Regions from separate parts of the Paenibacillus germinis genome, predicted to be linked through region 1. Evidence: riboswitches for the same ligand, from Rfam matches in the RefSeq annotation. Region 1 holds a riboswitch; each other region holds the start of a gene.
What was found. Region 1 has a riboswitch for ZMP and ZTP ahead of GC102_RS10295 (DJ-1/PfpI family protein). Riboswitches for the same ligand answer to the same signal wherever they lie in the genome.

Region 2: it holds a riboswitch for ZMP and ZTP, as region 1 does, so the genes downstream of both, GC102_RS14050 (bifunctional 5,10-methylenetetrahydrofolate dehydrogenase/5,10-methenyltetrahydrofolate cyclohydrolase) here and GC102_RS10295 (DJ-1/PfpI family protein) in region 1, are expected to answer to the same signal.
Region 3: it holds a riboswitch for ZMP and ZTP, as region 1 does, so the genes downstream of both, rpiB (ribose 5-phosphate isomerase B) here and GC102_RS10295 (DJ-1/PfpI family protein) in region 1, are expected to answer to the same signal.

What each region holds. Positions count from the first base shown of each region.
Region 1 is NZ_WHOC01000048.1:71,228-75,541, forward strand. It holds gene GC102_RS10275 (DeoR/GlpR family DNA-binding transcription regulator) at 1-23, shown strand, start outside; gene kduD (2-dehydro-3-deoxy-D-gluconate 5-dehydrogenase KduD) at 42-794, shown strand; gene GC102_RS10285 (sugar phosphate isomerase/epimerase family protein) at 795-1,625, shown strand; gene GC102_RS10290 (GlcG/HbpS family heme-binding protein) at 1,686-2,159, opposite strand; ZMP/ZTP riboswitch at 2,311-2,389, shown strand; gene GC102_RS10295 (DJ-1/PfpI family protein) at 2,452-3,045, shown strand; gene GC102_RS10300 (hypothetical protein) at 3,256-3,543, opposite strand; gene GC102_RS10305 (hypothetical protein) at 3,570-3,791, opposite strand; gene GC102_RS10310 (Ger(x)C family spore germination protein) at 3,903-4,314, opposite strand, start outside.
Region 2 is NZ_WHOC01000070.1:145,575-149,888, reverse strand. It holds gene GC102_RS14060 (DUF2524 domain-containing protein) at 11-211, opposite strand; gene GC102_RS14055 (hypothetical protein) at 711-890, opposite strand; gene GC102_RS14050 (bifunctional 5,10-methylenetetrahydrofolate dehydrogenase/5,10-methenyltetrahydrofolate cyclohydrolase) at 1,017-1,868, opposite strand; ZMP/ZTP riboswitch at 1,931-2,010, opposite strand; gene GC102_RS14045 (FAD-dependent oxidoreductase) at 2,091-4,314, opposite strand, start outside.
Region 3 is NZ_WHOC01000164.1:47,669-51,982, reverse strand. It holds gene GC102_RS31995 (L-threonylcarbamoyladenylate synthase) at 1-513, shown strand, start outside; gene GC102_RS31990 (manganese efflux pump MntP) at 578-1,138, shown strand; gene GC102_RS31985 (low molecular weight protein arginine phosphatase) at 1,261-1,854, shown strand; ZMP/ZTP riboswitch at 1,931-2,011, shown strand; gene rpiB (ribose 5-phosphate isomerase B) at 2,116-2,574, shown strand; gene GC102_RS31975 (TIGR01440 family protein) at 2,615-3,220, shown strand; gene glyA (serine hydroxymethyltransferase) at 3,286-4,314, shown strand, end outside.

The DNA.
Region 1 (4,314 bases):
GCATCCAGATCGTAACTCAATAGTGAAAAGGAGTATCCTTCATGACACTTTTTAATTTAACAGGCAAAACAGCCTTCGTAACCGGCGCTTCCGGCGGTCTTGGTCAAGCGATGGCAATCGGCCTTGCTGAAGCAGGCGCGAACGTCATTGCTGTATCCTCTTCCGAAAGCGTTCAAACGGTAGAAGCCATCCGAGCACTTGGCGGAAAAGCCGAGCTGATTGCAGCTGATCTTAGCAACGAAGACATCCTTGATGATGTGGTAAACAAAGCCATCGGCATCTACGGCGGCATCGATATTCTCGTGAATAATGCCGGAATCATCCGACGTACGCCAGCTGTTGACCATGCACGTCAAGATTGGCACGATGTCATTGATCTGAACTTGAACTCTGCCTTCTTCTTGTGCCAGCTGATTGGCCGTCACATGATTGAGCGCGGCAGCGGCAAGATCGTGAACATCGCTTCCATGCTGACTTACCAAGGAGGCATTAATGTTCCTGGCTACACAGCGAGTAAACATGCTATTGCTGGTGTTACCAAAGCATTAGCGAACGAGTGGGCCGGGAAAGGTATCCAGATCAATGCCATCGCTCCTGGTTACATGACGACCAATAATACAGCTCCTATCCTCAAAGATGAGAAACGCACACAATCCATTACAGATCGGATTCCGGCAGGCCGTTGGGGCTCACCAGAGGATTTGAAAGGTCCTGTTGTTTTCTTGTCATCGAATGCATCGGATTATATGAACGGACACGTACTATGCGTGGACGGCGGATGGATGGCTAGATAGATGGGAATTGGTACATTAGCCCATACCGTCGGACATCTTCCATTGAAGCAATTAACAGAGAAGCTAAGCGGACGAGGCATTGACTTCGTTCAACTGGCACTCAGCAAAGCAATCAGTGATTTTGACACCAGCCTCGGCAGGCTCAGCCCTGCTCTTGCCAACCACATTGGCGAGCACTTCCACCGTGCTGGTATCCGGATTGGCGTGCTTGGCTGTTATATCAACCCGATTCATCCAGATCCGCAGCAGCGGCGTCATGAAATTAACCGTTTCAAAGAGCATCTGCGTTTTGCCAGAGACTTTGGTACCTCTATCGTTGCGACGGAAACAGCTGACTTAACGACGTACCTCTCGCAGGATTCCGAGCGTTATGAGGCTATTGGTTGGGAGATCCTCAAGCAAACAATTGAAGAATTGGCAGAGGAAGCGGAACGTTGGGGTGTCTTCATCGGACTCGAACCGGTATTCACTCACACATTATCTAGCTGCGATAAAATGGTCCGGATTTTGGATGAGGTTCCATCCAGTAATCTGGGGGTTGTATTTGATCCAGTGAATCTACTGCCACCCGCTGCTGTTGAATCGCAAGAAGTTTTTCTGGATCAGGCCTTTGCTGCTTTCGGTGACCGGATTGTCCTCGCCCATCTTAAGGATGTTGTCATTCAAAACGACAAGCTAAAAGAGGTACGATCTGGTAAGGGTATTTTCCAAACGAAATCGTTCTTGGAGAAGCTGTACCGGGCAAAGCCAGGCATCGATATCTCTTTAGAACAGCTTGCTGATGATACGCTTGACGAAACTTTTCAGTACGTAAGAAGCCTTATGGGTTAAAAATAAGCCCCGTTCTCTCTTTCATTGGAGGGATTGGGGCCTTTCCTATTTGAATGACGCCTATTTCTTTATATCAGGCTCTGTCATGACTTCGTACGCATTACCCAGATAAGACTGCAGCGCCTTTAACGCCGCAACCCCCACCGCAATGTCATCCTCTCCATTCCCTCCACTTACACCAACTCCGCCAATGACACTCCCGTTCACCACAATCGGAAGCCCCCCGACGAAAATAGCAAATTTACCAGGCATCATCGCATGAATACCAAATGCCTCACCATGGATAGTCGCTGGACCACCGGGCTGATTGAACAAATGCGTAGAACGCCTATGACCGCTAGCTGTAAACGCCTTAGCTATGGCGATTTCCGGGCTCGTATTGCGAGCGCCATTCATTCTTTCTAATGCAATTAGATACCCGCCATCGTCTACGATACATATCGTTTCGGCTGCATTCGCTTCTATTGCCGCTTGTATGCCTGCTGCGATCATGACCTTCGCTTCCTCTACTTCAAGCTTAAATACCGATTTCACTATGTAATTCCCTCCCCGCTTGTCGGCCTTTATGAGGTGCGCAACGAACGCCTCTTCCATTCATATGGGGACGTGAAGGGTTTAAGTCATTGTCGTCACTCGAAAAAAGATATTGAATTTCGGTGAGGGAAATTGTAAGATTATAGAAATTAAACCGATGTGTGACTGGCGTAAACATGGATAACCATGAGGGAGCACATTGTAAACAGCCGGACGCCTGGGCAAAGTATTTGATCCTTAATCAAATGCTTTTTTGTGCTTTTATGACAATTGAAAGGTCAGGTGGCTGTTTATGAAAATCGCATTTGTACTATTCGATGGAATGACAACGTTAGACTTTGCTGGCTTCTTTGAAGCTATCACATGGATGGGCATTTTGGGGGCTAAAGAGAACGTCACTTGGGATTTCTGCTCCAATAAGGAGGAAATTACGGACGACCGAGGCTTAACCGTCAAGGTAACACATGTCTATCCCGATCTATCGGTTTATGATCTCCTGTTCGTACCTGGCGGATTTGCAACGAGAAGCCTTAGATTCGACGCTGCCTTCATCACTTGGCTCCAAACCTCAGGTAATGTGACATACAAAGTTTCTGTGTGTACAGGTGCGTTGTTACTAGGTGCTGCCGGATTCCTACATGGAAAAAAGGCAACCACAAATCCCTCCGCCTATGAGTTATTGACGCCTTACTGTTCCGAAGTCGTTAAAAAACGAATCGTCAGAGACGGGAATCTCTTTACCGGTGGCGGCGTTTCGGCCTCTATTGACTTAGGATTATTCGTTATTGAATCGCTCACTGACTCAGATTTCGCACAGCAAGTTCAACAAAAGATGGACTACCCTTACTATCAAGCGGGGCAGATTTCTAAAGTGAGTTTGGAGTGATTAAGCTACTCAAAAAGGATAAACGGAATACACTTGCCTTTGTAGAGAGCTAAAGTGAGAGTATGGGTGTTGTTGCACTTCATACAACATTTCCCTAGCGAATCCACGTTTTCCTAGCGATTGTTGCACAAAATACAACAATTCCAGCCGAAAGTAGCTTTTTAGCAGGAAACACAGCTATATTTTTGTACAAAATACAACATCTTCACCTTAACTCAGTCGAAATGATAGAAATTGTTGTACGCCGTACAACAATTTCCTCCCCCTCATTCCCCAGATCAACCGGAAGACCAAATACCAAGAAAACACAATCACTTCCCAGCTGTTATGCCTGTATTTTGTATCCACAATCTCACTCGAGCCGAGTACGAATTGCCATTCGCTGTCGAACTCGTCGAACTTCTTTAGTGTAGCCGTGCTTCTCCCCTTCTTAACAATGGCTAAGTTCCGCCTCCCCAAATGACCCGCAACAAATAAATAAGCCCACCCAGCACTCATAAAGTGTCTGGATAGGCTTATCTGCCTTATTTTTTAGGTTGTTCACGATTTACGCGAACCGGTCGCTCAACCCAGTTCTCACGATTCATACGTTGAACCTGATTAATCGGATTCTTAAGATCGATAACCTCGACCGATTTACCCTCCGCTTGCATGGTGGCCGCGAGCTTTTCCTTATAACCTGTTCCAGCCGCTGGTCCGCCACCTCCGTTGCGTTTACCCTTGTTCCAAACTCTACCTTTACTCATTTCACCACTCCATTTTTGTTTTAAGTGTAAAGGCACGAAGAAAAAAACGCAAATTTTTACTTCAAAACCTTTTCTACTTTTTGTCAAAAAGGGTGCCTGCTCCAAGACCAGTCACTTCACGGGCCCCATACTTCCTATGATCACCTTAACGGAAACGTGAATGTCCGCCTTCGACAGCTCTTCTCCCCAATGATCCTCCACTTTCTTGTATTGACTATATTCGTGGGCCCGAGCGTAGAGACCAAGCCCGATTGGGTCGATTTGATGCTTCTGTATGTTTTTGATGAGGTTATCGAATTGCTTTTGCATATGTTCAGAAATCATTTTCTCTAACTCTTTTCCATTCTTTCGTACATTAAAAGGGAATAAAAGTTCAGTAATACCGGCTGGCATTTTAATGTTGATATCGAACCGAAACTTGTTCTGCTTATACGAGGTTTTTATTTTCGTTTTCATTCCTTGAACCGATATACTTAAATGGTCTGTATGGAATGGACCGCTCTTCTTCTCACCAGGAATCGGA
Region 2 (4,314 bases), on a different contig from region 1:
TGGACTTTCATCATTTTGGGATATGTTCGCTTGTGATGGAACACTTATTTTCAATGAAACGAATTTGATTCTCAAGTCGATTCCGATGCTCTTCTTGTTCGTTGTCTGAAGAGGCTGCTTGTCCTTGGAATTGTTCAAGCTCTTGTTTTAAACTATGCAGGTCAGAGCCCGCATTCGCACAGTCATAATTGCTTTCTAACTGATCGAGCATATATAGGCCTCCTCATGTGAAATGTCGTTAGTTCTTACCTTTCTTATTGCTTCTCTGATCCGTTGTGCGTGTTGTTGTATTTTTTCTGGATTGTCCTTGCTGCTTATGAGATTCTGAAATGGTTGTTCACTCCTTGAAATGTAGGATTTTGTGCGGTGCGAGATTATTATAAGCAATCGGCTGAATTTGATACGAAAAAAATAAAAACCCCGCGAGCGATTAAAGATCGTTCGTCAGGGCTGAGCTGTGATGTCAAATGTTGCCGTTAACTCTAACCTTTCTTGTTGGTTTTCTGATCTTGTGCACGTGCCGTTGTATTTTTTTTGGATTGTCCTGTTTTTTTATGAGATTCAGACATGGTTGTTCACTCCTTAAAATGTAGGATTTTTGAGCTGCGAGATTATTATAAGCAATCGGCCGAATTTGATGCGATAAAATTAAAAAGCCCCGCGAACGAGTTGGAATCGTCCGTCAGGGCTGAGCTCTGAATAGGTATGGATTAATGGTTCGGTGTCAGCAATTTATCTTCTAAGGATTGTTTAACCTTCTTTATCGCATCTGTCTCTAATTTGTGGTTTTGGTTAAATTTAGTGCCTGTCAGTGCAAGCGCTTCCTTAACCGTCATTTCCACACGAATCAATTCTTCACCTTGCGGGATTTGCACGGAATTGTTGCCCATTTGTATCACTCCTATGTCAACTTTTTGAAGTGGAAACCTTGATTTGACGCACTTTTAATATAACACACCATGTAAGGTTAAACAAGGGTTATTAAGACCTATTTTAGAAAAAAGAATGTCGCAAACTCAAGTTGTTATTTTACTTTTTTCGGCAGCAAGAACGGTATGTTTGAGCAGCGTCGCGATGGTCACTGGACCAATTCCAGCAGGGACAGGGGTAATTGCACTCGCCTTTTTGTGACAAGCATCGAAATCGACATCGCCAATGTTGCCAGCATTATATCCAGCATCCAAAACGACAGCACCTTCCTTAATCCAGGCTCCTTGAATAAATGCAGGTTTACCAACGGCTGCAACAACAATATCAGCTAATCCGATGATTAGGGGGAGATTATTTGTTTTTGAATGGCAAATGGTTACGGTTGCGTTTCTATTCAGCAGCATAAGTGATACGGGTTTACCTAGAATAGGACTCCGACCAACGATTACCGCGTGCTTGCCTTCAATTGGAATCTGATAATAATCGAGAATAGCTAGAATAGCGGCTGGGGTACAGGATGGAAAGCTGGCCATTCCAAAAGCATTTTGAGCAAAGCCCAGCATGGTAACGCCATCCACATCTTTTTCGATCTGAATGGCTTCAAACGCGGCTCTTTCATCAATATGGTGTGGAACCGGATGCTGCAATAAAATACCATGGACCTGAGGATCTTCGTTTAATTGTTGGATAACGGCAATAAGTTCCTCTGTCGTAGTTGCTTTATTTAGGTGGATTCGTCTGGAATCAATGCCTAGCCGCTTACATGCGCTGCTTTTCATACGTACATAGGTTTCGGAAGAAGGGTCATCTCCAACAAGTATCGTCGCTAAACATGGGAGGATACCTCTTACAGACAGTTGGTTGATTCTTTTGACTAAAGATTCGTTTATGCTTTTCGCTACACGTGTACCATCCAAGATTAATTTGTCTGCATTCATTTTACCCTCAACCCTTCATTTGTTTGTAAAAACACAAAGAGGTAAGGGGGATGAATCCCCCTTACCTCTGCCCAGGCGTACGGCTGTCACATCAATGTGCTTCCTCATGGGTATCCATGCTTCGCCAGTCACACATCAACTTTTAATTGATTTAATCATAATGGCAGGTTATGGAATATGCAACTCTTAAAATGATTTATGGATGCTGTTGATTTCCTTCTATCAACTATAACAACGAATTTCAACAATCTCTGCCCGTTCCGTCCCGTTCGTCGCTTCAACGACCACACGAAGTCGATCAGTCGTAACAGCTTCCGGCAAAAGATGGACATGCCTGCGCGTATGATTATCGAGCCCCTCCGCCACTGTTGTCCAGTCGCCGCCGATGAAGGCCTGAAGTTTATAGTCTTTGACCAGTTCAGGAATGATCTCGAATTCCGTCCGATGATGATGCAAATTAATTAAATCTTCGTTCACGTCGTCATTGAAAGTGAGATGTACAGTGCGAATCCGGACAGCCTCCGGCCAACTGGCTTCAAGCCACTCTGGTTGCGAGACCTCAAGGCCAGCCGATGACCAAAGATGAGGGCCTCCGTAAGGACGCTTATACCCATCGGCGGCTTTGTCGGCTGCGAACGCGGATGTGGGAGCGAGCAGTCGGAAGCAGATTGGCTTCCGAATGAATGCTTTCGCGCTCCAATCAATGACCGGCTGATGATGATGCATATCACCAAAATCTACGGCATCTTTTGATGCAGCATCATGCTTGAAGGAAAGCACACCCGTTTGTGGTCTGGCGGATAGATGGACAGAAAGCGCCGGGTTGCTTCTGAGAATGATAAAAGCATTCTGAGCGGTTTCAGGATGCCAAGAAAGGGAAGCCTTTACCCACTGCTGAGAACCCTCGGCTACAGCTACCTGAATGGACGTCACCTGTGTATGTGGGACGTAGTTCTGCGGCTTCCCAGTGCTCCAGAGCTCGACTGTCAGCTCGGTAGCCTCTGAAGCATCCAGCAGCAGCTCGATGCCGTCAATGAACGGATCTGCCGGCACGAGAAGCGCCACATGCGCGATCAGCGGCAGCAACGACGCAGATTGCTCGAGCGCAAGCCGCGTTAGGGTGCTGGACGCTGTCATCTCAGCGCGGAGCACGAGGTCTGCCGCATCCGCGTTCTTCAGACCGAGGACGGCTGCATCCTGTCGAAGCAGCGTCTGTTGAAGCTCGCTTAAGTGGCTGCTGTGCAGCTCACGAGGGGAGACGCCCTTTGCCGCGCAGAGCGCAGCTCCTGTGCCCGCGGCTTCGCCTATCACGGCACATGTCGCCATGACGCGAGTCGTACCAAAGGCCACGTGGGACGCGCTGATGTTGCGTCCCGCCATCAGCATATTCGTCACGTTGACGGAGTAGAGGGAACGGAACGGGATATGATAATTGCCGTCCATATGCATATGTTTAGATCCTTTGGCTGTGGCGTACATCCCTTGCGGTGGATGTAAATCGATGGACCAGCCACCGAAAGCGACACGGTCTTCAAACTGCTCCTGCGCGATGATATCGTTCTGATTGAGCACGTAGTCCCCAACGAAACGACGATATTCCCTTTTCCCAGGAATGGAGCCGATCCATTCGAGCGTCAGGTTTTCACTCTCGAATTTACCGGAATTTTTGATATAATCCCAAATGCCATAGATGACGGAGGACAACTCATCCCGGATTCGCTCATTTTCATGTACAACATCATGCTCACCGCCCCACTCAATCCACCAATAAGAGCAGCCATTATCTCCGCTGCGAATGACGCGTTTCATGGGAATGGTGGTTTGTGTGATGTCTTTTGCGAAGCTTGGTGCGATATATTTGACCGGTCGACCCGCGTCTTTTGTATAAAACAGCAGGGTGCTTCCAAGTGTAATATCGTCCGCGACGAGCGGTGCCCATTCCTCATTAAACTCCTCTTGGGCTTCACGTCCAATGCGATATTTCGCACCTGCAAGGAAACCGACTAATCCGTCGCCTGTGCAATCAAGGTACACACGGCTATCGAAACGAATACGTCGTTCAGATCCCATCATCCAACCTGTGACAGAACGAATTGTTCGATTGGTCTCGTCACCATCGGCGTGGACTTCATGGACATCCGTGTTCAAGAACAAAGTGATATTCTTCTCTGCTTTGACTTTTTCCAATACGATCAGGTCCCAGATATAAGGGTTTCCGTCGATATTGCGGTACTGGTTCTCCACAAATAGTTCACCCATGATACCGGTTTCTCTAGCATTTCGATGTACACCGTGGGAAGTAGCGCCGCATACCCAGACGCGAACTTCGCTGCTGGCATTACCGCCAAGGACAGGACGATTTTGGACGAGAGAGACAGTTTGGCCTAACCGAGCTGCAGCGACTGCCGCACAAACACCTGCTAATCCTCCACCGACTACGGTTATG
Region 3 (4,314 bases), on a different contig from region 1:
GAGTCGACTGTGATCGAGCTTGTAGCCGGTGAGCTTTACATTTTGCGCCCTGGCGGCGTTACGGCAGAGCAGCTGCAATCGGCACTGCCTGCCATACGGATTCATGAGCCAGAGCGGGAAGAGGTACAAGATTCCGAAACACCGCGTGCTCCAGGGATGAAGTACACACATTACGCACCAAAAGGATTTATGCATATCGTTCAAGGTGGAGATCTAGAAACTGTTACTGAATGGATCCAAAAAGATATTGATGCCGCCAAGGCACGAGGTGAGTCAACGGGTATTCTTACATTTGAGGAGAGAGCTTCTCGTTACCATGCTGATTTGGTTATTGCCTGTGGATCGTTATCGCAACCGGAAACAATCGCTCAGGATCTTTATGCTGCGTTAAGGCAATTTGATCAAGAAGGCGTTCAATATATTGCTGCAGAGGGCTGTCCAGAAACGGGGATTGGCCGTGCGATTATGAATCGACTTCGTAAAGCAGCCGGTCATCGGCTTGTACGTGTTTAGCTAGCATGATTCCCTGTTTGTCCGCATATCTTGAGAGAGAAACGTGGACAAGGGGGATAGCACTATGCTCGCATCTGGGGTAGAATTTGGGCAGCTGGTAACAATTATTATTATGGCGATTGCTTTGGGCCTGGATGCTTTTTCCTTAGGGATTGGCATAGGGATGAAGGGTATTCGTTTAATTGATATTATGAAAATAAGCGTCGTAATTGCTGTTTTCCACGTCCTCATGCCTTTAATGGGTATGTTTATGGGGCAATATGTTTCTTCGCTGCTTGGTAATGTCGCTACAGCCGCTGGGGGATGTTTGCTCATTCTGCTGGGTTCGCATATGGTGTATAGTTCGATTCGTGGAGAAGAAGCGACTTCTTTTGATCATAGGTCAATTTTGGGCCTGACGATCTTCTCACTTAGTGTTAGTATTGATTCATTCTCTGTGGGTGTATCTCTTGGTATGTTTGCTACGGATATTTTGTTGACGGTGCTGATATTTGGTCTGTTTGGGGGTTTGCTTTCCATCGCCGGTTTAATGGTGGGTAGGCGGGTAAGCGGCTGGGTAGGCGAGTATGGCGAGGCGTTTGGCGGGCTTATTTTGCTCACGTTTGGGATCAAATTTTTACTATGATACAATAGGGGTATAGAAAAGTATTCGTCTTAGATTATGCTTACGAAGAAAGTTTTGCTATGCAAAACTCAGTTTATGCTTACGAAGTTAGCTTTCCTACGGAAAGCTCTTAGGAGGGAATCATGTTGCGAATTCTATTTGTCTGTACAGGAAATACGTGCCGCAGTCCATTAGCAGAAGGTTTGCTGCGTATCAGGGTGCACCAAGAAGGGCTTGCGGCGGAGGTTCGTTCAGCAGGGGTGTCCGCGGTGACGGGCGGTCCAATCTCCCGAAATAGTGCATCGCTTTTACAGGAAGCGGGTTTCAAGGATTCCATTAGTTCTTTGGCGATCCAAGAGTCTGAAGTGAATTGGGCTGATCTCATTTTGACCATGACGATGGGTCATAAGCGTACGGTCATCCAGCGGTTTCCGGGTGCGATTGAGAAAACATTTACGCTCAAAGAGTACGTCGAGGATGACGCTCATATTTTACAGGCGATTGAGGAAAGGGAGCAGCTCGTTACGGAGCTTCAGCTCAAGCAAGCTCTTTCGCAAGCAGTGTCTATAGAAGAAAGAAGCCGGATTTTTAAACTTGAACATGCGATTCCTGACTTTGACATTTCTGACCCGTTCGGAGGCTCCATAGAGATTTACCGACAAACGGCTGAGGAAATCAGCGGGAGTTTAGATAAATTGGTTCATAAAATACGTGCACGAAACGAAGGTTCCAAATAACTCAGGTTCTAGATATATGAATTGCGGATACATCTTTACACATGGGGTAGAATGCGATAAAATAGAGGTATCAATCAAGACTCAATGTAACTGGCGACGAGTGGGAGTAACCACAATGGAGCATTGAGCTATACGGCCGGTCGCCTGGGCAAAAGAGCAACGCGCGTTTTCTAGCGTGTCCGCTCTTTTTTTCGTTTTCTGGTGAGCTTTGGGATATAATAGGATGGTCGAATTTCGAACAAGCAAAGGAGCGTTCTATTCATGAAAATTGCTTTAGGTGCGGATCATGCAGGCTATCGTTTGAAAGATGTTATCATTCCTTTTATTGAGTCATTAGGTCACCAAGTCGTCGATTACGGCTGCAGCTGTGCAGATTCGGTCGATTATCCCGACTATGCGCTTAAAGTTTGTGAGCAAGTAGTTTCAGGTGAAGCTGACAAAGGTATTCTGATTTGCGGAACCGGTATCGGGATGTCAATTGCCGCGAATAAGGTTCCGGGCATCCGCTGTGCACTTGTACATGATCTTTTTTCAGCGAAAGCGACGCGGGAGCACAATGATACGAACGTACTTGCCTTAGGGGAACGTGTTATTGGCCCGGGTGTAGCTGAGGAAATCGTGAAAATTTGGCTCGAAACCGAGTTTTCCCAAGGTGTTCGCCACCAGAATCGCATTAACAAAGTGCAAAGTATCGAAGACCGTTTCACATTGCATCCATAGAATATCTCCTAACGGAAAATTCCAGAAGCGAGGGATCACGATGACAGATTCCATTCTTTCTAATATTGCCGAGGCTTTGGAAACGAATCTTCGGGAATTGGTCAAAGTCGGCAATCTAAGATCAGGTCACATTCTGATTATCGGAACGAGCACGAGTGAAATTCTCGGGCATAGGATCGGTACATCGGGTACGCTGGATGCAGCTAAGCCGATCTTTGAAACGGCGCAGCGCATAAGCCACGAGTTCGGGCTGCACTTAGCCTTTCAATGCTGCGAGCATTTGAACCGTGCAATCGTTATTGAGGAAGAGCTGCTATCGCATGCGCCTCAGCTTGTGCCAGTCTCTGTCATTCCGGTGCCAAGGGCCGGAGGTTCGATGGCCTCCTATGCGTATCGCCATTTCGCGAAGCCAGTTGTTGTCGAGACGATTCAGGCACATGCCGGAATCGATATTGGCAGCACGCTCATCGGGATGCATCTGCGCCCAGTTGCTGTGCCAGCAAGACCGCCAGTGCGCAACATTGGCCATGCCTATGTCACAATGGCTTTTACCCGGCCTAAGCTGATTGGCGGTACAAGAGCTGTCTACCTACCCGATGAAGCGGAACAACTCTATCAAACAGCCGCACTCGATGCAGATTGTTAAACTTTTTAACTATCAAAAGGAATTAAGACTTAACAGATAAAACTACTCTGTAGGAGGAATTTAATATGACAAACTTTTTGAGCAAACAAGATCCTAAAATTGTAGCAGCCATGAACCTTGAGCTTGCCCGCCAACGTGACAAAATTGAGCTTATTGCATCCGAAAACATCGTTAGCCAAGCTGTTCTTGAAGCTATGGGTACAGTGTTAACGAACAAATATGCAGAAGGCTACCCAGGCAAAAGATACTATGGCGGCTGCGAGCACGTAGACATCGTAGAAGATATCGCTCGCGATCGTGCAAAAGAGCTTTTCGGTGCTGAGCACGCGAACGTTCAACCGCATTCCGGCGCACAAGCTAACATGGCTGTTTACTTGGCAGCCCTAAACCCTGGTGATACAGTACTAGGTATGAACCTGGCACATGGTGGTCACTTAACACACGGTAGCCCAGTGAATGCATCCGGTATTCTCTACAACTTCGTAGCTTACGGTGTAAGCGAGAAAGATTTCCGCATTGATTACGACGATGTTCGTAAAGCTGCATTCAAACATAAGCCTCGCATGCTCGTAGCTGGCGCAAGTGCTTACCCGCGCACGATTGATTTCGAAGCATTGGCTTCCATTGCAAATGATGTAGGCGCACTGTTCTTCGTCGATATGGCTCATATCGCGGGTCTTGTTGCTGCTGGTTTGCATCCGAACCCAGTGCCGCACGCACATTTCGTAACGACAACAACGCACAAAACGCTTCGCGGTCCTCGCGGCGGTATGATTCTTACACGCAAAGCTTGGGCAGCAGCGATCGATAAAGCCGTTTTCCCTGGTACCCAAGGTGGTCCTTTGATGCACACAATTGCAGCAAAAGCTGTTTCCTTCGGTGAAGCTCTGCAACCAGATTTCAAAACATACGGACAAAACGTGATCAACAATGCGCAAGCATTGGCGACTGCTTTAACAGCTGAAGGCATTAACCTTGTTTCTGGCGGTACGGATAACCACTTGATGCTGATCGATTTGCGCAACTTGAACATTTCGGGTAAAGACGCTGAACACGTTCTAGACGAAATTGGTATTACAGCAAACAAAAACGCG